Tautonia rosea: one gene and its partner. The protein of the gene in region 1 interacts with the protein of each later gene in a pairwise test. Links are inferred from orthologs where the notes say so. Each region holds a gene or a part of one and is shown on either strand. Other genes may lie near its edges. The genes, in order: dnaE and dnaX.

Region 1 (11,759 bases):
CCGACCGCCGCGCCCCCCGAGCCCTCCACGAGGTGGCATCCGCCTCCTAAGTGCTGACCCGGGGCTCGGCCCTCCTCCCTCCTCCCTTTGCTCGCTCGGTGGCCCGTCACCCTGCGCCATCGGATTGCCTCGCCAAACCCTTGCGATCCTGCCCCACCGCGACGACCCGACCTCCGCTCCGCGAGCTTTCCGAAGCTGACCGCGTCGCCAAGCCGATACCGGGTACGATGGAACTGGACGGACGTCCTTGCGACACGTCCGTGCGCCTGGCCGGAACCCGGATTTTTCGGTACACTCTTGTGTGTTCGTCGGTACAGTATTTCTTGCTGCCGATGATTCGCCGATCGGTCCGTTGCCCTCCTTCCGACCGAGCCGAGCGACCGCCCGTCCGGCCCCCCCCCGACGTCCGAGACCGCGATCCGCCCGAGGAGAGCGAGATGCCCAGCGCCCCGCCCTTCGTCCACCTGCACTGCCACAGCCACTACAGTCTGCTCGACGGCGGCTCTCGCCTGCCCGAGCTGACCCGCCGGGCCAAGGCCCTGGGGATGGAGTCGCTGGCCCTGACCGACCACGGCAACCTGTACGGGGCGGTCGAGTTCCTCCGCGAGTCGAAGGCCGCCGGCATCAAGCCGATCGTCGGCATGGAGGCCTATGTCGCCCCCCGCCACCGGACTGACCGCAGTGCCGGCGGGGTCCAGAAGAAAAAGCACTACTTCCACCTGACCCTGCTCGCCCGCACCGGCGAGGGGTTCCGCAACCTGATCCGCCTCTCGTCGCTGGCCTTCCTCGAAGGGTACTACTACAAACCCCGGATCGACCACGAGATCCTCGAACGCCACGCCGAGGGAATCACCTGCCTGACCGGCTGCGTCTCCTCCGAGTACTCCGACCTGATCCTCAACGACCGGGTCGAGGAGGCCGAGAAGCTCGTTGCCTGGTATCAACGCATCTTCGGACCTGAACACGTCTTCGTCGAGATCCAGAACAACGGCTACCACGTCCAGGCCGAGCACCTGGAGCGCTCGGTCGATTTCGCCCGCCGCAGGGGCTTCCCGCTGGTCGCCACGAGCGACGCTCACTACCTGACCCGGGAGGACGCCGAGTCGCACGACGTCTTGCTCTGCGTCAGCTCGGGCAAGACCTTCGACGACCCGACCCGCCTGAAATTCGACTCGCAGGAGTACTTCGTCCGCTCCCCCGAGGAGATGAGCGCGGCGATGCCAGGGCTCGACGAGGCGCTGACCCTGACACAGCGGATCGCCGAGTCGGTCGAGCCGAACTATGAGAGCTTCGGCCTCGGCAAGCGCTGCTTCCCCGCCTTCGACCCTCCCCAGGGGAAGACCCCTGACCAGTACCTCCGCGAGGTCTGCGAGGCGGGCCTTCGCGAGCGCTTCGGCGACCCGATCCCGCCCGAGGCGCAGGAACGGCTCGACCACGAGCTCGGGATCATCGCCCGGATGGGCTTCTCGGCCTACTTCCTGATCGTCTGGGACTTCGTCCGCTACGCCCACGAGCAGGGGATTCCCACCACCGCTCGAGGCTCGGCCTGCGGGGCGTTGGTGGCGTATGCCCTGAGGCTGAGTCATGTCGATCCCTTGACGTATGACCTGCTCTTCGAGCGATTTCTCGACCCGAATCGATCGGAGGCGCCTGATATCGACATCGACCTCTGCCAGGAGCGGCGCTACGAGGTCATCGAGTACGTCCGCAAGAAGTACGGCGGCGACAACGTGGCGCAGATCGGCACCTTCGGCACGCTCAAGGCCAAGGCGGCGATGACCGACGTGGGCCGGGCCCTTGGGATTCCCCTCGCGAAGGTCGAGACGGTCAAGAAGCTGGTGCCGAACGTCCTGAACATCACGCTCGACGAGGCCTTGAAGAAGGAGCCTGCCCTGCGGGCCGAGGCGGATCGCGACCCCGACATCGGCCGGATGATCGAGTTCTCCCGACGGCTCGAAGGCACGGTGCGCAACGTCGGCACGCACGCGGCGGGCGTGGTGATCGCCGACCGCCCCCTGCGCGACCTCTGCCCCTTGCAGAAGATCCCGAACAAGGACAAGAGCAAGGAAGTCGTCTCGACCCAGTGGGACATGGGGGACGTCGAGAAGGCGGGGCTGTTGAAGGTCGACTTCCTCGGACTGCGGAACCTGACGAGCCTGGCCGCCGCCGTGACGATGATCAACGAGCGGCACCCGGACAACCCGGTTGACCTCGACGCCCTGCCGCTGGACGACCCCGAGACGTTCGCCCTGTTGCAGCGAGGTGAGACGAAGGGGGTCTTCCAGCTCGAATCGGCCGGCATTCGCGACCTCTTGATCAAGATGAAGCCCGACCGCTTCGCGGACATCATCGCCACGAACGCCCTGTATCGTCCCGGCCCGCTCAACGGCGGCATGGTCGATAGCTACGTCAACCGGAAGCACGGCCGGGAGGCGGCCGACTATCCGCACCCGGTCATGAAGGACGTCCTGGAAGAGACCTACGGGATCATGGTCTACCAGGAACAGGTCATGCGGATCTTGAACCGGCTGGGCGGCATCGAGCTGAGCAAAGCGTACGCAACTATTAAAGCGATCTCGAAAAAGAAGACCGACGTGATCGCGGCTGGTCGAGAGGCGTTCATGCTCGGCGCGGTCGAGCGGGGGCTCGACAAGGCAAAAGCCAAAGAAATCTTTGATCTGATCGAGTTCTTCGGCGGTTACGGCTTCAACAAGAGCCACTCGACCGCCTATGCCCTCGTCGCCTACCAGACCGCCTACCTGAAGACCCACTACCCGACCGAGTACATGGCCGCCGTACTCACGTCCGAGATGGACGGCTCGGAGCGGGAAAAGTTCTTTGTTGAGCATATCGACGATTGCCGACGCATGGGTCTGGCGGTTCTGCCGCCGAACGTCAACGAAGGGGTTGTCGGCTTCCGCCCGGCCGATCAGGAGAAGACGATTCACTTCGGCCTCGGGTCGATCAAGGGGGTCGGCTTCAAGGCGGTCGAGACGATCGTCGAGGCCCGAGTGACCGGAGGCCCGTTCACCAGTCTGGATGACTTCTGCGAGCGGGTGCCGTCGAAGGACGTCGGCCAGGGGGTGACGGAAATCCTTATCAAGGCCGGTGCGTTCGACACGCTGGGCGCCCGTCGCAGCCAGCTTCTGGCCGTGCTCCCTCGGGCGGTCCAGGGGGGACAGGCCCGGCAGGAAGACCGCAAGCGAGGGCAAAAGAGCCTGTTCGACGCCTTCGATGCCGCCGTCGCCGTGGCCGAGCCGGAGACGATCGTCACCAGCCTGCCCGACGTTCCCGAGATGTCCGACGCCGAGCGGCTGGCCGAGGAAAAGAAAGTGCTGGGCTTTTATATGTCGAGCCATCCCCTGGCGCGGCATGAGGCGCTGATCGAGGCCTTCCGCACCCACACGGTCGCCCAGCTCGCCGAGTTGCCTGACAAGGTCGAGGTGGTGCTCGGCGGCATTTTGGCCGGGGTGAAGCCGCGCAACGTGCAGAAGAGCCGATCGGGCCTGACCCGGATGGCCAAGCTCTCGGTCGAGGATCTGACCGGTTCGACCCCGGCGATGCTCTGGCCCGAGGAGTACGCCAAGCAGCAGGACCTGGTGCGCGACGACCTGATCTGCTTCGTCCGGGGCCAGCTTAGCCGCCAGCGCGAGCCGGCCGAGCTGATCGTCAGCCGGATCATCCCCATCGAACGGGCCGGGGCCGAGCTGTGCCGGGGCCTGGTCGTTCGGCTGAACAAGGGGGCGCACGGCGATCAGGAACTCGACCGCCTCGGCCGGGTGCTCGGTCAGTACCAGGGGAACCTGGAGGTCTACTTCGAGGTCTTCGGCCTGCCCAACGCCCACCGGGCCATCTTCCGCGCCGGGGCGTCGTGGCGGGTCCGGCATGATGATGCGTTGATCGCCGCCCTGGAGTCGACCGTCGGGGCCGGGAATGTCTTTTTGCTCGGCCACCGAGGGGCAGCGGCGCCGCCCTCGATGGGTTAAGGGTCGGGAGGGGGTTGCGGTGATGCTTCCTCGTTCGACCTTTGCCGAGTGAGAATAAAGACGGCGTAGACGGAGCCAGGCTCTTGAGCGTCGCAGGGATCCCCCTCACCCGGCCTTACGGCCACCTCTCCCCCGCGAGGGGGGCGAGGGTTGGGAGCGGGCGGCCAAGAGAAACGCGGAACGTCGGGAGGCCGCTCGCGTCCTTGATCGGCGAGGGAGAGGGCTTACTTGCTCTTGATGAGCTTCTTGGCGTCGTGGAGGGTGCGGCGGACCCATCGGCTCATTTTCTCGGCGGGCATGAGGACCTTGCCTTTGAGGACTTCGTTGGGGCGGGCCTTGAAGATGGTGGTGTGGATGGTGCCGTCCCAGCCCTCGGGGGCCTGCTCGGTGTAGTAGTAACCGGCGAACGACTTGCGGGTGTTTCCCTGGGGGCACTTGACGGCGGTGACGCCGTGGTAGCTGATCTCGCTGGTGGCGAAGATCACGCAGCGGTTGAAGATCGGCGAGAAGGAGTGGTGGCAGACCTTGACCTTCTTGTCCCAGAGCTCGACGTTGCCGCCCCACTCGGGCTTCCAGTCCTTGTTGAAGTAGACCAGGATGTTCAGGCGGCGGTGCAGCTTCCGGTCGCGGATGTAGTTGAAGTCGACGTGAACGTCGAGGTGCCCCTGGGGGCCGGTCTGGTGCATTCCGCCGCCGACGAGCTTCGGATCGTCGAGCAGGTCGGGGATCTCGAAGATGTAGGAGAGATCGTCGCGGAACTCGGGAGAGGCGAGCAGGCGGTTCAGCTCGGCGATCGGCTCGGGGAACTTCGACGAGTCGGTGAGCTGGACCTTGCCGCGCTCGTTCAGGGCGGCGAACTCGCGGCCCATCGACGAGGCCTCTTCGTAGGTCGGGAAGGCGGCGAGCACCCGATTGGCGAAGTCTTCCTCAAGAAAGCCATCGATGCAGAGGCTCGGGAAGGGGGTCGCGTTGCGGACGCGATCGCGAAGGGCGTCGCGGTCGAACGGCTTGATGCTCATGGATGTGATGGCTCGTGGTGCCAGAGATCGAGGATTGAACGGAGTCGGGACAGGATTGGGGGAGGGACCGATCTCCCGCATCCTCCGATTGATCAGGGATACGGCGCTGCCCCACCGTTGGTGACGGCCGACTTCAAGCCTAATTCGCGGTGTCGGCGGTTGTCAAAGTGATTCGGGTTTCCTCCCGGGTCGTCAGCCCGGTGCCGGATCGATAGGGACGGTCGGACAAAGGAACAGGACGGGGGCTGATCCTCGTCGGTCCTTTTCGGTAAGATGGGCGATCCGCCAAAGCACCATTGCGTGAAGCATCGTTGAGGGAAGAGGCCATGCCGGTGTCTGTTGTTGCGTCCCGATCCATCCGGTCGATTGCGATAGGGTGGTTCGCCCTTCTGGGAGCCTTGCTTGGGGGGGCCGCTTCGGCGGGGGCGAATGGTTCGAAGCCGATCCAACTGGCGGAATCGCCTGCGCTATCTCCTGACGGCAAGACCCTGGTGTTTTCCTGGGCGGGCGATCTCTGGACCGTTTCGACCGAAGGAGGAACAGCGCGTCGGCTGACCTTCCATCCCGGCCTCGACACCGAACCGGCCTTTTCCCCCGACGGGGAGACGATCGCCTTCGTCTCGGACCGCGAAGACGGCCGGCAGGTCTATCGGATGCCCGCCTCGGGGGGTGTTCCGGTCCCCTTGACGGCTCATAGCGAGGGCTACCGCCTGGAAGGGTGGTCGCCCGACGGCCGGCAATTGCTGGTCAATGCCTCGCGGGACCACTTCTGGAGGCACGCCGAGCGGTTCTTTTTGATCAACGCCGAGGAGCGATCGGCCGAGCATCCGTTGTTCGACGCCTATGGCTCGGAGGGATCGCTCTCGCCCGACGGATCGACCTTGCTGTTTGTTCGGGAAGGGGTGGCCTGGTGGCGCAAGGGGTATCGCGGATCGCAGGACGCCCAGATCTGGAGCTATGATCGGGAGTCGGGCGCGTTCACCAAGGTGCTTGATCCCGAAGGGGGGGCCCGCTGGCCGCTCTGGAAGCCCGACGGCGAGGGATTTTACTACGTGGCCGAGCACAACGGGGCCTTGAACCTGAGGGAGCACGCGCTCGAATCAGGCGAGGACCGGGCCTTGACAAGCTTCGATGACGACTCGGTCGTCTTCCCGACCCTCTCGGCCGATGGCTCGACCCTGGTGTTTCGGCACCTGTTCGATCTCTACCGGATCGATCCGACCGCCGATCGGCCGAAGCCGGCGAAGATCGAGATCCAGCACGAGGCCGCGGCCCTGGTGCCTGAGTTGAGCCGGGTGAGCCTCGATCGCGCCTCGGAGGTCGCCTTTTCTCAGGATGGCCTGGAGATCGCCTTCATCGCCGGGGGGGATCTGTGGGTCATGGACACGGTCTTGAAGGAGCCGGTCCGGGTGACGAGCACTCCTGAGGAGGAGCGGTCGCCGGTCTTTGCGCCTGATGGCGAGTCGATCCTGTTCGTGAGCGACACCGAAGGGCAAACCGACCTCTGGCGGGCGACCCGCACCGACGACGAGCTGTTCTGGTGGCAGAATTCGGCGTTTGACCTGGAACGAGTCACGCAGGATGCCGCTGTTGAGTCTCGGCTGGAGTGGAGCCCCGAGGGGTCGAAGGTCGCCTTTGTGAAGGGCAACGGCGACCTGTGGATCATGGACGCCGACGGCTCGAATCCGAAGCGGATGCTCGAAGGCTGGAATGCCCCTCAGTTCTGCTGGTCGCCCGATGCGCAGTGGATCGCCTTCGCCCGAGACGACGACGAGTTCAACGCCGACGTCTGGATTGTGCCGATCGACGGTTCTCAGGAACCGTTCAACGTCTCGAAGCACCCGAGCAACGACGGCAACCCAGCCTGGTCTCCGGACGGGAAGATTCTGGCCTTCAGCGGAAATCGGGAGGTCGATGGCGAGGTGGACATTCATTTCGTCTTCCTCCGCCGTGAGGATGACGAACTGGGCCGCCGCGACCGGACGATCGAGGAAGCGATCGAGAAGATCCGCAAGGCCCGGAAGCAGAACGGCGGCCCCAACGGCAAGGCCGACACGCCAAAGGCCAACGGCACGCCCGACGACGAGACGGACGAGGAGAAGGATTCCGACGAGGAGGACGAGGAGAAGGAGTCGGACGAATCGGACGAGAAGGAGGAGACTCCGAAGGTCGTGATCGACTTCGACGACATCCACGAGCGGATTCGCCGGGTATCGATTCCGAACTCGTCGGAAGGGGGATTGTTCTGGTCTCCGGATTCGAAGCGGCTGGCCTTCCGGGCGAACATCGACGGTCAGTCGGGGACGTACACGATTGAGCCGACGGGGGAACTCGCTCCGAAGCGATTGTCGAGCGAGACGCTGGGCGATCCTCGATGGTTGAAACAAGGCGATCTGATTGTCGGTAATCTGGAAGGAGTTCCGACGAGCATCGCGGGGTCGGGCAACTCGGTGTCGAAGTCCACCTTCTCGGCCCAGCAGGAACTCGACCGGGCAGCCAAGTACGGCGCGGCCTTCGACATGGCCTGGCGAACGATGCGAGATCGGTGGTACGACGAGAACCTCAACAACCGCAACTGGGACGCGATCCGGCGGAAGTACCTGGATCTGGCGGCGTCGAGCGTCGATCGGTCGATGTTCGCCGAGGTCGTTCGCCTGATGCTCGGTGAGCTGAAAGGCTCGCACCTGGGCTTCTCGCCGAGGGGCAACGACACGATCGAGCCCCTCCGGGGGGACTGGAGCATCTCGACCGCCCACCTCGGAGTGCGGTTCGATCCTGAGCACAAGGGCCCGGGCTTGAAGGTCCGCGATGTGGTGCCGGGCGGTCCGGCTGATCAGACCCGATCGGCGATCAAGCCGGGAGAACTCATCGTCGCCATCGACGGCCAGACGGTTGATCCCGACATGGACCTGACCCAGGTGCTCAACGGCCCCCTGGCCCGAGACATCACGCTGATGGTCCAGAACGTCGAAGGGGAGGAACGCTCGGTGACCGTGCGGCCGATTTCCTTTGGCGCGGCCCGAGCGTTGCTCTACGACGCCTGGGTGAAGGGGAACCGTCAGGCGGTGGAGGAGGCCAGCGAAGGGAAACTCGGTTATCTGCACATCCGGGCGATGAACGGGGCGAGCTTCTCGAAGTTCCAGGAAGAGCTGTATTCGGCCGCCGCGGGCAAGGAGGGGCTGATCATCGACGTTCGGGAGAACGGCGGCGGCTCGACGGCCGACCTGTTGCTCACGAGCCTGACGCAGCCATTTCACGCGATCACCGTTCCCCGAGGGGGGAACCCGGGCTATCCTCAGGATCGCAAGGTCTTTGCCTCCTGGTCTCGGCCGATTGTCGTGCTCTGCAACCAGAACAGCTTCAGCAATGCCGAGATCTTCAGCCACGCGATCAAGACCCTCGGCCGAGGGCAACTGGTCGGCGTGCCGACGGCCGGAGGGGTGGTCAGCACGGGGGCGACCTCGATCATGGACCTCGGCACCCTTCGTCTCCCGTTCCGAGGGTGGTACGTGGCCGGAACCGGTGAAGACATGGAACTCAACGGCGCCGTGCCCGATGTGATCATCTGGCCCGAGCCCGGCGAATGGCCCCGAGGCGACGATCGCCAGCTGGCCGAGGCGATCGAGCGACTCAAGCAAGACGTCTCTGAAGCGAAGAACCAGCCACAACCCGAGCTTCGCAAGGCGAGCGAACGGTGAGTTTCCGTTTCTTGTCGCTCGGACCGCTCGGAGTGAGGTCCGGCCCTCGTCCGTTGGACGTCGGTCCTCCCCCCCGTTCTCAGTTTCACCAATCCTCCCTTACCCTGTTTCTTGACTCTCGAGAAAGGTCTTCACGTCGATGACTCTGAATTACGGTCCCCCCCTGCTCCGCCTGGTGTCTCTGGGGCTGCTGGTTGCGACGGTGTCTCCCGCCGTCGGGCAGGACGCGCTGCCCAAGGCGGAGGAGGTGCTTGCGAAGTCGATCGAGGCCACAGGAGGCGAGGCGGCCTACAAGGCGCTGAGCACCCGCAAGGTCACCGGCACGATTGAGTTCGTTGGTGCCGGTTTGAAGGGGAAGCTAAGCCTTGAGCAGCAAGCTCCGAACAGCATGAAGACGTCTCTGGAACTGGAGAACGTCGGCACATTCTTGCAAGGCACCGATGGAACGATTGCCTATGAGATCAACCCGGTCAGCGGTGAGCGGGTCCTCGAAGGGGCTGAGAAGGCGGCCTTCCTGCGTGAGGCAGCCTTTTACTCTGACCTCGAATGGCAGGACTACTACGAAGCGGCCGAGACCAAGGAGATCATGGAGGTTGACGGCACCAAGTGCTACGTGGTGGCCATGACCCCGAAGGAGGGTCGGGTCGAAACGCGGTTCTATGCCGTCGATTCGGGTCTGCTGGTGAAGTCTCGCCGGATCGTCGAGTCGCCGATGGGTGAGATTCCGGTCGAGTCGATCGTGAGCGACTACCGAGAGGTCGACGGCCTGAAGATTCCGTTCGTCAGCACCGAGGTGCTCCTTGGCCAGGAGGTGAAGACCACGATCCAGACCGTCGAGCATGGCGTGGACTTCCCGGAAGGCACCTTCGCCATTCCCGAGGCCATCAAGAACCGCGCTGGCGCTCGCTGAGCGATCGACGGCCAATGGCCCCAGCACGCTCAAGCCTGGGATGTTGCAGAAACGGCCGGGGAGCTCACAGCTCCTCGGCCGATTTTCGTTCCGAGGTCGCCCTGGTTTCTGAGTGTCGGGAGGATTGGTTCGAAGGGGAGCAAGGCCTGGCCCGGGATTTGCGGTTTCGTCGATCAGACATCCTGGGTTATCGAGTTCAATAAAAACGTTCCGACTGCCCGGGACCGTCTTCGGTCCGAGGCAGGAGTGGTATGCAATGACCTTTCGAGAATCGCTGGAGGAGCATCTCCGCGCGATCAAGTCGCGTGATCTGCCCTCTCTGATGATGACGCTCCCTGAGGGGGAGCTGACGCTGATTCGGCCCGATGGCCGGTGCCTTCGCTCGGTCGACGAGTATGTCGCCCTGTACCGTGACTGGTTCGCGTCCTCGACCTGGACGATCGAGACCCGGCTCGAAGAATTGACCGAGTGCGACGCCCTGGGCCTGGCGATTGTGCATGTGACGTACCGCGATGAGCCTCCCGACCGCGATCGGTGGCTGCAACGCGCGTTCCACACCTTCGCCTTTGCCCGAGAGGGCAGCCGGTGGGTCTTGATTCACGATCAGGCGACCCCCATCCAGCCCCTCGACTCACCGTGACAGGGAAAGAGACCATCGGGGGCGATCCTCGGTCGGCTGCTCTGGACGATCGAAGGGGTAAAGGGGCAAGATAGGGTCTTCGTTCCGTCTCGTGAATCACCGAGACCTGGCAACCGATGCGCGTCTGCACCCGCTCGGCACCGAAGCATCGGCCTCTGCGTTCGGCACCCCCAGAGCACCACCGAGATGCACCCAAGACACGCCTCCCTTTTCGCGATGGCCACCCTGGCCCTGGTCGCGTCGGTTTCGACCCTGAGCTTTGCTCAGAACGAGCCGAGGACCCCCCAGATTCCGGACCTGAAGGTCGAAACCTACACCTTGCCCAACGGCCTGGAGGTCATCCTTCACGAGGACCACACGACGCCAGTGGTCGCCGTGAACATCTGGTACAAGGTCGGCTCGAAGAACGAAGCCGAAGGACGCACCGGCTTCGCTCACCTGTTCGAGCACCTGATGTTCCAGGGCTCGGAGAATTACAACAACGAGTACTTCGCCCCGCTCGAACCGCTCGGCGCCCGGATCAACGGCAGCACGACGACGGACCGGACGAACTACTTTGAGACGGTCCCGAGCAACGCGCTGGAACTGGCGCTTTGGCTCGAAGCCGACCGCATGGGCTTTCTGCTGCCCGCATTGACCCAGGAGTCGCTCGACAACCAGCGCGACGTGGTCAAGAACGAGCGCCGGCAGCGAGTCGATAATGTCCCCTACGGTCAGGTCTCCGAACGGATGCTCGCGGCCCTCTACCCCGAGGGACACCCGTACCACCATAGCGTCATCGGCTCGATGGAGGACCTGTCGGCCGCTTCGCTCGAAGATGTGAAAAACTTCTTCCGTACCTATTACAATCCAAATAACGCCAGCCTGTGCATTGCGGGCGACTTTGACCCGGCCGAGGCCAAGCAGCTCGTCGAACGCTACTTCGGCGCGATTCCGAAAGGGCCGGAAGTCGAGCGGACCCCGCAACAGGTTCCCGAGCTGGAGGCCCCGGTGAATCTGGCGATCACCGACCGCGTCTCGTTGCCCCGCCTCTACCTGACCTGGCCGACCGTTCCCGAAGGCCATGAGGACGAGGAAGCGCTTAACGTGCTTTCCGCCGTGCTCGGTCAGCTTGACAAGGAAAGCCGCCTGGAAAAGGCCTTGATCTATGATGAGTCGGTCGCCAGTCAGGTGTTCGCGTACCACAGCACCGGGGCGGTCTCGGGCACCTTCAACGTGATCGCCACGGGCAAACCCGACAGTGACCTGAACGACCTGGCCGCCCGGATTGAGGCCGAAATCGAGCGACTCCAGCAAGACGGCCCGACCGAGGACGAGGTGATCAAGGCTCAGAACACGACCGAGAGCAGCCTGATCTTCGGGCTTCAGGCTGTTGGTACGCGGGCCGACTTCTTCAATGCCAACAACGTCGCCTTCGGCGATCCGCTCGCGTATCGGGAACAGTTGCAGAAGCTCTTTGACGTGCGTGCCGACGATGTCCGCCGCGTGGCTCAGAAGTATCTGACC
Region 2 (10,635 bases), 350 kb from region 1 along the record:
GGATGAGCTGCTAATTCCAATCAAGAGCGGAGCATCCATGACCACGTCGTGCCGGATTCTCCGGGCGAGCGTGTGTCCCTCGATGAACGGCATGTGCAAGCCAATCAGCACGACCTGAGGCCGGAACGCCTGAATCATCTCCCGGGCCTCGTCGATCCGGGGTGTGGCCCGGACATGCCAGCCCAGCCGGCCGATCAAGAGGCCAAGGGCCTGGATCGACTCCAGATTGTCATCGACGAGCAACACATGACCGGCCGACCCGGGGCGTTGGGGTGTTCGGGTCCGCAACGGGGGGGCGTTGACTTCGCTCGGCCCGAGTTCCGCGACGATCGTTTGGGGCAATTCGATCACGAATGATGGGCCAGGCCTGAGCAGGCCTCCAAGCCGGTCGGCGAAAATTGACGCAAGGAACAAATCCAGGTCGATCGACTTCTCGGAGCGCGGCACCTCGAAGTTGGTAGCCTCGGGCAAGAGTTCGAAGACCAGTTCGAGCCTGTCCGACGCTTGCCGCCAGTCAACCCGGATCAACTCACAATCCTTGCAGGCGCGCCGACAGTAATGCAGGCTGTGGCGAACGAGGTGTTCGAGCCGCTTGGCATCGGTTCGTAACCAGAGCGGGTCGGCTCGGGCCACGCGATCGAAGTCCACCTGCTCGTCCCGAGCCTCCTGTTGCGCCCGTCGAATCGCCCGCCCCAGCAGCCCGCCCAGCTCAACCACCTCGACCACTTCCGGAGCCTCTCCCGACTCAATCCGGGCGATCTCCGAGTAGTCATCCAGCAACCCGGCCATCCGTTGACATTGGCGATCGAGCAGTTCGATCGTCCGCTGCTGGCTCAACGATCCCGGCACATTCTGGAACGACAGCACCTCCACCGCGTTGGTGATCACCCCGAGCAGGTCCCTCAGGTTGTGGCCGATCACCCGCATCAAGCCGGCCATCCGGCGATGCTCCGATTCCGAAGGAGGCTCCGAAGCCCGACCGGGCGACGGGTCCAGGATCGAGGAGTCCGCCGCCAGCCGAACCGCCTGAATCAAGCACGCAGGATGGCCCCGAGGAACCACCGCAAACGCCCCGAGTCGCCGTAATTGTTTGTAATGCTCGAGCGAATCCTCTTCCGTAATCACGATCACCGGAGGCCCCGCGCCAACCCTCCTCCGCGGGAGCCAACGCCGAGCATCCGAAAGCCCGGTGCGGTGCAAGGCCACAATCACATCCGCATCGTCCGGCCCGATGGTCTTCAATCCTGTCGGACAATCCAGGTGACGGAAGGTAATCGATCCCCCTTCCTCCTCCACCGCGTGCTTGATGACGCAAAGCTCGTCAGGATCAACCTGGAGTTCAGTCAATCGAAGCGACACGGTCATGGTCATCACTCCCTGATGGTCCCTTGGTCGAAAAATGACCTCCTGAACAGATTGATTATAGCATGCAGGCTATCTTTGGCAAGGTCGGGCCTGTGTCTTGCAGGATAAAGCGTTGCGAAGGTGGTTCATCCGGAGATCAGGCGACCTAATCAGAATTCTTTCCGATGACGGCTGGAAGGAATTCGCATCGCCTTGCGGTACTTCGTGACCGTTCGTCGAGCGACGGTCAGGCCTTGGCGACCCAGCTCATCGACGATTTCCTCGTCTGAGAGGGGCTTGCTCTTGTCTTCCTTGGCAATGATCTCAGTGAGCTTCTGCTTGATCGTGTCCCAGGCGATTTCCTCACCGTCGGCGCTAAGCGTGCCGCCACCGAAGAACCGTTTCAAGGCGAAGATTCCCCGAGGAGTCTGGACCCACTTGTCATCGACGGCCCGGCTCACGGTCGTCACATGCACGCCGACCTGATCGGCAATCTGCTGCATCTTGAGCGGCTGGATCGCCTCGGGCCCCTTGTCGAGAAAGTCGCGCTGATGGGCGATGATCGCCTTGGCCACCTTGAGCAAGGTGCTCCGACGTTGCTCGATCGACTCAATCAGCCACCGGGCCGACTGTATCTTTTTCTGGATGAACGCCCGGGCCTCCGGGTCCCCTCCGCGATCCTTCAGCATCCGCTGATAGCGCCGCGAGATGGTCAACTGGGGCGCGTGCTCATCGACCAGCCGGACCTGATATTCACCGTGTTCATCAGGCTCGACAATCAGGTCGGGCACCACATACTGGGCCGATCCCGGATTGAACCGCGCTCCGGGCTTCGGGTCGAGCCGGCGAAGCTGTTCCAGGCCTTCTTTGATCTCGGCCAGCGACAGACCCGTCTTTTTCTCGATCACCGGCAAGCGGTTCTGCTGAATGTCGTCCAGATGGTTGCTCACGAGCAGGCGAAGCACCTCGACGTGCGGTGTCTCGGGCGTGAGCTGCAATAAAAGGCATTCGCGCAGGTTCCGTGCCCCGATACCCGGAGGATCGAGTTTCTGCACGAGGGCCAGCGCCTGCTCGGCCTGCTCAAACGTCACGGCCCCGCCGGCGTCCCGGACCAGGTCGGGAATGTCGATCCCGGTGAAGTAACCGTTCTCGTCCAAATTGGAAATAATGTACTCGGCCAGCCCCCGGACCTTCGGGTCGATATCCGGAAACGACAATTGCTCGCTCAACGAGTCGTGCAACGACGGCGGACGCGAGGCCATGTTCTGCATCGCGTCGTGCTTGCGATCCGATTCCTCGACCAACGCCGCTCGGCTCGGCCGGTGTTGCTCGCCCGAGGTGTCCCAGTTGTCCCAGTCGTCGTAAATTTCCGTCTCGTCAATCTTCGCGTCGTCATCGGTCGAGGGTTCCTCAACCTGACCTTCCGGAGCCACCGACTCGCGAAGGTCTTCGAGGAGCGGATTCTCGATCAATTCCTGGTCAATCCGCTCCTGCAGGGCAAGCCACGGCAGTTGCAAGATTTCCATGGATTGGATCATGCGGGGCGCCATGCGCATTCGCATGTCGGTCCGCATTTGTTGAGAGGTATCGAGCCGCATACGCGTTCTGCTTCCGCGAAGTGTCCCGGGGCAAATCGTCCCTGATCCGGTTCCTGATCTGATCGATCGAATGGCCGCGAGCACCACCCGCTCCGATGACCGAACCGCCGACGACCAGCTTCTCTGGCGTTCAGGAACATCGATCAGCAAAAATCATACCACCGCGTCACGCAAAAGGGGAGAGCAGTTCTCCTCGATCCCGGATCATGCGGGGAATTCGGGAGCATTTCGAAGCGGTTGCGACGACCGGGAGCGTCGGAACGCCCTCTTCGATAACCACGATCAATACTGCTGACGACCCTGGAACGCGTCGGCCAGCATCTCTTTATTGGCGAATTCCAGCGACCCGCCCGAAGCAAGCCCGCGCGCGAGTCGCGTGATGGGCACGCCGAATGGTCCGAGGCGATCGGCCACCAGCCGGGCGGTTGCGTCTCCTTCGAGCGTCGGGTTAGTGGCCAGAATCACCTCTCGGATGCCTCCTTGGCGCACCCGTTCTTCCAGCCGACCCAGATTCAACTGATCTTCGAACACTCCTTGCAACGGCGCCAATCGACCGTGCAAGACGTGATACCTTCCATTGTAGGTTCCGGCTTTTTCCAGCGCCATCAAATCACGAGAGTGTTCGACCACGCAAACCAGGGCTTCGTCTCGCCTCGGATCTCGGCAGATCGTGCAGCGCTCCTGTCCCGACTCGGTCAGGTGCCCGCAGAGCGCGCAGTGATGAATCTGATCGCGAGCCGCCCGAATGGCCTCGGCCAACGCGACGGCATCCTCAACCGGACATCGGATTAAATGGTGAGCCAGCCGCTCGGCGCTTTTGGCCCCGATCCCCGGCAACCTCCCGAGTGCCTGGACCAGCCGATCGACCGTTCCCGAGGCGCTCGGATCGACCGGAGACGGACCTCCGTAGCGGCCGGCGCTCACGGTCGGCCTCCTCCAGGGAACAGCGAGTCGAGGCCGGGCATGTTCAGCCCCATGCCGCCGGTCATCGTCTTGGCGGCTTCTTCCCGAGCCCGATTCATGGCCTGGTTCACCGCTCCGGTCACCAGATCTTCGAGCAACTCCACATCGCCGTCGGTGGTCAGCTTCGGGTCGATGCGTACCGACACCAGCTCCATCCGGCCGTTGACGGTTGCCTTGACCGCTCCTCCACCGGCCGAGCCCTCAACCTGAACATTGCCAAGCTGCTCGGCGGCCTGTTCCATCTGCTCCCGGATCTTCCCGGCGTTGCGCATCAGGTCGGCAAGATTGCCAAGGTTCCCGAACATGGTGTCTCCCCCTCGCAGGTCATTGAGTTCATGGCGAAATCGTTGAGAGAAGCCAGGAAGCGGACACAAGAGACGACCCGGTGCGTCGCTCCATGAGCCTCCGAGCCGTCGCGTCAGTCGTCTGCCTCGGCTCCGGGATCGGATTCGGAATCAGCCGAGGCGTCGGCATCCGATCCGGCTCGGCGTTCCGGTTCCACCTCGACCCGACGCAACTGGGCTTCGAACCGGGCGACCAGTTGCTGGGCCAGATCATCCTCCAGTACCGCCTGATGCGCCGACGATCCCGGCTCAATGACGCTCGGCTCCGGGGCTGTCGACGCTTCCCGATCGAACCGCACCGAGACGCCCCGGCCAAGCGCCTCAGCCAGATGCCCTTCGATCTTCGATCGCAGCTCGGGCGCATTGCAACGATCGGCCAGATAGTTGTACGCCGCCGGCACGGCCACGACCACGAGTCCCGATTCCGAAACCTCCGACGGCTCCAGCCGCTTGAAGTGCGCCGGCAGCTTCAGCTCCTCGGCCCGATCAATCAGTGATTGCCAGGCCGATCGCGCCCGCTGCAGCACCGAACCGTCCTGCTCCTCGGACACCGAGGCCGACGGCCTGCTCGTCTGCTCATCTCGTCCCAAGGGAGCAGGGGGGGGCCTCTCGATCACCGCCTCGGCCCGCCCTTGACCCGTTCCGTGGCCATTGCCATTGCCGAGATGCGGCGGAACCTCAGCCTCCGGAGCCGGTGTTGGAGCCGAAACCGACGCCATTGACGGCCGAGGTGCGGGGGCTGCCTGGCTCAGCGGCTCAACGGACTTTTTTTTTACAGCACCATCCGGTCCGGGAGGGGGCGCCCCGGCCTCCTGCCCCGAGAGCCTCGCAATCACCTCGCTCAGCTCGGTCAGGTTCTCCAAACGGGCGACCCGGCAAAAGGCCAGCTCGACCATAAGCCTCGGAAACGGGCTTCCCCGGAGCCTCCCTCGCGTCTCGGCCAAGATCTGCTGCGCGGCGATCACCGTGTCGAGCGTCCAGCGGCCGGCCAAGCCTTCCAGTTGCTCCCGCTGACCCGGCAGGGCCGCCAGAGGGGCCACCTCAGCACCGGCTGAGACAACCATCACGTCTCTCAAAAACTCGATCGACGCATTCAGGACGTCCGTCGGCTGCACGCCGTCGTTGACCGCCTGATCGAGGACCTCCAGCGCCCGGCCTGGCGATCGATCCGCCAGCGCATCGAGCAAGGTCAAGACTCGGTCATCCCCGGCAATCCCCAGCAGCTCATGCACCCGATCGGCCGTCAGATGCTCGGCCCCCGACGAGAGCAACTGTTCGAGCAACGACTGCGCATCCCGCATCGAACCCGCCGCGCGGCGGGCAACCACGTGCAGCGCTTCGCGATCCGCCTTGATCCCCTCGCGCTCACAAATGCTCGCCAGTTGATCAACGATCTGCTCCGGCCCGATCCCGGCAAAGTCAAACCGCTGACAGCGCGATAGCACCGTGATCGGAATCTTGTTCGGCTCGGTCGTTGCAAAGACGAACTTAACGTGGCTCGGCGGCTCCTCCAGCGTCTTCAACAATGCGTTGAAGGCACTAGTTGAAAGCATGTGTACTTCGTCAATATAGTAAATCTTGAACCGCGATCGGCTGGGCCGCAGGCCGGCGTTCTGGCGAAGTTCGCGCACCGCCTCGACGCCGTTGTTGCTTGCTCCGTCGATCTCGATCACGTCCACATCCTGCCCCAGGGCGATCGCCCGGCAGGTGTCGCATTCATTGCATGGGGTTTCCGTCGGCCCGCCCCGCTCGCAATTCAGGGCCTTGGCGAAGATCCGGGCCATCGAGGTCTTCCCGACCCCTCGGGTCCCGCTGAACAGATACGCCTGGGCCACTCGATCCATCCGGATCGCGTTGCGCAAGGCCCGGACGACATGGTCTTGCCCGACCACATCCTCGAACCGTTGTGGTCGGTAGCGACGCGCCACGACCGTGTACGCCTCTCCCTCCCACCTCGGGCTTGCGGAGAGCGTTTCCACGCTCGGAGAGTCGGTCGAAGGGTCCGGGGCGCTGGCTTTGGTCCGTGCCACGGATAAGGCGCTCCGTCGTGCCGAAGAAACCCAGACGGGGGGCGTCGTCTTATTACTCCAAACCCGATCCGATCCCCCCTTCGATCACGTCCGCAAGGCATTGCCCCGTGCGTGGATCGCGTTGGCGTCGGGTCCACACTCGTCCCGAAGGAGGCCGGGAGAGCCGGGGAGGTGCTCCCGGGCACATCGAGGTCACGCTTATGGCTGCTGCGTTCCCGCCCTGACCAGGTTCACGCGCCTCAATTGCTCGGGTCCCCCCCGACTCACCCGGACCCCCTCAAGAAATTGCGAGCCCGTGGTGCCGCTCCATGTCGGGTTGAGCAGAAGAAATCATTATGCCTCAACACCCCCAGACTCGCAAGTCAGAGCCGGGCGCCGCTGCCCATTTCTTCTATTCTTACGTACAGGATCGACAACAGTTCGTCGTCAGCACCGGGAACGCTCCCTCGCCCGCTCAAGGCTCACCACACTTGGGACAGGGGCCTGCCCATCGGAACGACCTGAGGGGGCGAACATGGCCGCAACTCATGCAGGCCTGGCCCTTCCCGAGCCGCGCATGAACCGTCACATCGGCCACGATCAGCACGCCCAGCAACCCCCCGAGCCCCGAAAGAACAACCAGCAAGCCTTGGCCTGCCTCCGCAAACCCGACCCACTTGACCAGCCCGCCGACCACGATCAACGCCGTGCCCAGGACGGCGAACACCCTCTGGCGATAGTGCTTCCATCGCTCGATCCACATCGGCGGTCCTCCTCCCTCCCGTTTACTCCCCCAATGAGGCTTTCAACGTCTTCATCTCTGCCGAGAGCGTCTCCACGATCCCTCGAAGACCCTCCACCTCGGCTCTCAGACTGGCCACCTCGGCCGCAAGGCCGGCCGACGAACCGCCGCTGCTCGACCGCGTCGGCCTCGGCTCGTCGTCGTCCCGGTCGCTCGCCGAGGCGACACTCTGGCGGACCCGTTCCAGCTCTTCGGGCGGCATCAGACCATGCGTGACCGTCACCCCCCTGCGCTGTCCGGGAGGAGTGAGAAAAACGACCAGCCCAAGCTCGGCCAGTTTTTCCAGAATCGGCTGCAACGTCTCCAGGTCCGGGATCGGGTCCATCCGGGCGGCCCTCCCGCGCAGTTCGCCGACGGTCTGGGCGCCTCGGAGCATCAGCTCGGCCAGCACCGCCATCGCCACGCCTTGCCCCTTCAGGTCGAGCCACTCATACAGGTTATGCCGCCACTTCTCGACCCGGCCGCTGCCTTCGACCTGAATCGCGGCCCCTTTTTTCCGGAGGCCGATGAGGATCTCCTCCACGTCGTCGGCGTCGTAGCTCGTCACCGGGTCGCGGTTCGACTTCTGGTTGCACCCGGTCACGATGCCCGCAATTGACATCGGATAGACATCCGGCGTCGTCTTCTGCTTCTCGACCAGCACGCCCAGCACCCTCCGCTCTCGGAGGGACAACGGGCTCCATCGCCGTTCGGGAGGGTTGCTTGCGTCACTCATTTCCGTTCGATCGCCTCGGTCCGACCATCATCAAGGGCAGGAAAGGTCTTATTGTTCCGACCCCCGTCCTGACCGGCAATCCCTCGCTCCCGATCCGTTCCCCCCGCGCCGGCCTCCACAACGTTCGATTTCCCCAATTCAAAATGTGACTGAGCCTCCCCAATCCTTCGATGATATCAGTGTCGGTCGTTCCGACGGGTTCCCCAATTCACTTCAGCGAGGATCTTTCCCCTGGTCGTGCAACTCCTGACCGGCTTCCCATGGCATTCCCCCTGTGACCTGACCATTCACCTCCCGCTCCTCGTGTTCCCGGTCGCTCGAGAGAGAAAAAAAAGATGACCTCCTTCGCCAACCAGTCCCTTGCAGCGCACCCTGACGGAGCGAACCCATTTGCGTCCGGAACGGATTGCTGCGAATTCCATAAAACTCATTGCCATGAAACGGTTTCCGTCGATCTCGCTCAGTCCTCGATCCCGACCATGGCCCGCGCACCGGCCCCGATTCGCTCGCGATCTGATCTTGCGCACCGGTTCCGGCTCTCGATCGTCGCGTGTTTCCCCAACCATCGCGCGCACCTCGACGGAGCGAACCCATTTTCGTCCGATCGGCTTGGGCCTGGTGATGCAGCAACACGTTGTTGCAGATGGGTTTGTGTCTTGGCGTCTCCCGCGAAGTTTGCGCCCGAGTGCGCGCGCACCGATCCCGAGTTGCAGCGATTCCGAATCAGAACGCTGCTCTTCTCCCGTCCTCCACGCTCTGGTCGGCCGGCATTGGGCGAGGGGCGTTCCCGAGCCCTTTCGCTCGGGAGCGCTCCGCAACGGAACGAACCCATTTCTGGCCGGAACGCCATCGGCAGAGTGGTGTCCAACTGCCATTTGCAGCAGAAGGTTATGTCAAACCTCCTCGGTCGATCCCCCGCGGCGCACCCGGCGCTCCCGGAGCCTTCGACAAGGAGTTCGCGCTCGCATCAAGAACGAAGTTGGCTCGGAGGCGACACGCGGCCAAGAAGCATCACGAGTGCCATCGCCGAGTGGCGGCTGGGATGATAAACTGGCAGGGTATCGGTTTCTCTACGCGGGATTCGGGCCGGCTGGGATCGCTCCGGTTGGGTCTTCGATTCCGTCCGCCGCGCCGCCACGCGACAGCACTGAGCAGGAGGGGGGCAGTCATGGCCCGACGTCGGACCGCCGAGGCCCTCCCGGTTCCTCATGGTCAGCTTCCCGTCGTCGAGCGGGTGCTTGAGAATGGGATGCGCGTGCTCGTGCTTCCCCGTCCCAGCGCGGCGGTCGTCGTCTGCGACCTGTACTACCCGGTCGGCTCGGTCGATGAACCGACGGGCAAATCCGGCCTCGCTCACTTTGTCGAGCACATGCTGTTCAAAGGGACCGAGCGATTCCCCAAAGGACTGCTCGACCGCCTTACGTTCGTTTCGGCCGGTGAGGTCAACGCCGAGACCGACGAGGATTGCACTCACTACTGGTTCCGCTTCCCGAGAGACCGCTGGGAACTGGCCCTCGAACTTGAAGCCGACCGCATGCGAGGGGCCCTGTTCGATCCGTCCGAGATCGAATCGGAACGCCACGTTATCCAGGAGGAACGCGCCCGAGAGTTGGATTCCCCCTCGGGGAGGCTCGACGAGCAGTTCCTCCTCCACTGCTACCACGATCACCCCTACCGCAACCCCATCCTTGGCTGGCCCGAAGACCTGGCGGCGATCTCGATCGACGACCTTCGCTCCTTCTACGACCAGCACTATCGGCCCGATGGGGCCGTACTCGTCCTGGCCGGCGACCTGAAGCCTGATCGCGTCTTCGACGCCGTGCTCCGCTGTTTTGGGTCGATTCCCGCCGGCCGCCTGATCCGCCCGAATGTTCCCGAGGTCCAGTCCTCACAGGTCGATCGACGACGCTTCGAACTGGTCGAGCCTGATGCCATCGCCCGAGGCCTGATCGGCTGGCACACCGTTCCCCGAGGCCACGCGGACGCCCCAGCCCTGGGGGTCCTGGCCGACCTCCTGACCTGTGGGCGCCGCTCCCGACTCTGGGATACGCTGGTCGAGACCGGCCAGATGTCCACCTATGTCGATGCGATGCACGACCCGGCCCACCTGGCCGGGCAACTGGTGGTGCAAATCGAGGCGGTTCCCGGTGTCGATCCGAAGCGCATCGAGGGCGTCGTCCGCCGCGAACTCGACCGACTGACCACCGAAGGGCCGACCCCGGAGGAGCTACTCCGTTCCCGACGCCGCCTTGAAGCCGCCTGGCGATGGCAGCAGGACGACCTTCCCGGTCTGGTCGTCGGCCTGGGAGTGACGGCTCTCTGGGGACGCTGGACCGACTGGCTCGAAGCGCATCGCGCTGCCCTGGCCGTCTCAGCCGACGACATCCGCCGCGTGGCTTCGACCTACCTTGCGGAAACACGCGAGACGGTCGGCTGGGCACTTCCGCGAGCGGGCCGATCGACCCTTGCCATGCTCCCTTCGCCCCCTCCGATGACGCCGGCGTCTCCTCCGATCGCCTCTCCCGCGGCCGACAGGTGCTCATGCCCGATCTCCGAGCTTCCACTCGCCGTAGCGGCCGGATCGGCCCCGACCTTGCCGAACTATCGGCCGCGATCCCGGTTCCTCGACAACGGGCTTCGGATCATCACGGAACGACATCCCGGCGCGGGGGTCGTCGCCCTGGAACTGTTCATTGATGCCGATTCCACCCGCGAAGCCGTCCCCGGCGCGGCCTATCTGACCGGCCGATTGCTCGAAGAAGGAACCGCCCGCCACTCGGCCGAACAACTGGCCGAAGCGGTTGAGGACGTCGGCGCGGTCCTCGACGCCGGCTCCACCGGGGCCTCGCTTCAGATTCGA

The links.
Region 2: the proteins of dnaE (region 1) and dnaX interact in binary tests that used the Escherichia coli proteins (3 or more experiments, as listed by UniProt). The link is inferred for Tautonia rosea from one-to-one orthologs.

What each region holds. Positions count from the first base shown.
Region 1 is NZ_JABBYO010000006.1:60,562-72,320, forward strand. What follows is about bases 69-4,186. They hold dnaE (DNA polymerase III subunit alpha), read left to right. Parts: upstream 69-437; coding sequence 438-3,986; downstream 3,987-4,186. In the rest of the region: HG800_RS12075 (2OG-Fe(II) oxygenase), read right to left, coding at 4,211-5,005; HG800_RS12080 (S41 family peptidase), read left to right, coding at 5,332-8,703; HG800_RS12085 (hypothetical protein), read left to right, coding at 8,843-9,613; HG800_RS12090 (nuclear transport factor 2 family protein), read left to right, coding at 9,870-10,253; HG800_RS12095 (M16 family metallopeptidase), read left to right, coding at 10,440-11,759. UniProt on the Escherichia coli protein: DNA polymerase III is a complex, multichain enzyme responsible for most of the replicative synthesis in bacteria. This DNA polymerase also exhibits 3' to 5' exonuclease activity. The alpha chain is the DNA polymerase catalytic subunit.
Region 2 is NZ_JABBYO010000006.1:408,103-418,737, forward strand. The notes cover bases 3,802-6,795. They hold dnaX (DNA polymerase III subunit gamma/tau), read right to left. Parts: upstream 6,280-6,795; coding sequence 4,324-6,279; downstream 3,802-4,323. Other genes in these bases: recR (recombination mediator RecR), read right to left, coding at 3,802-3,866; HG800_RS13330 (YbaB/EbfC family nucleoid-associated protein), read right to left, coding at 3,863-4,210; HG800_RS13345 (hypothetical protein), read right to left, coding at 6,734-6,795. In the rest of the region: HG800_RS13315 (ATP-binding response regulator), read right to left, coding at 1-1,365; rpoN (RNA polymerase factor sigma-54), read right to left, coding at 1,515-2,942; more of recR, read right to left, coding at 3,225-3,801; more of HG800_RS13345, read right to left, coding at 6,796-7,021; HG800_RS13350 (YceH family protein), read right to left, coding at 7,044-7,775; HG800_RS13355 (M16 family metallopeptidase), read left to right, coding at 8,944-10,635. UniProt on the Escherichia coli protein: Part of the beta sliding clamp loading complex, which hydrolyzes ATP to load the beta clamp onto primed DNA to form the DNA replication pre-initiation complex.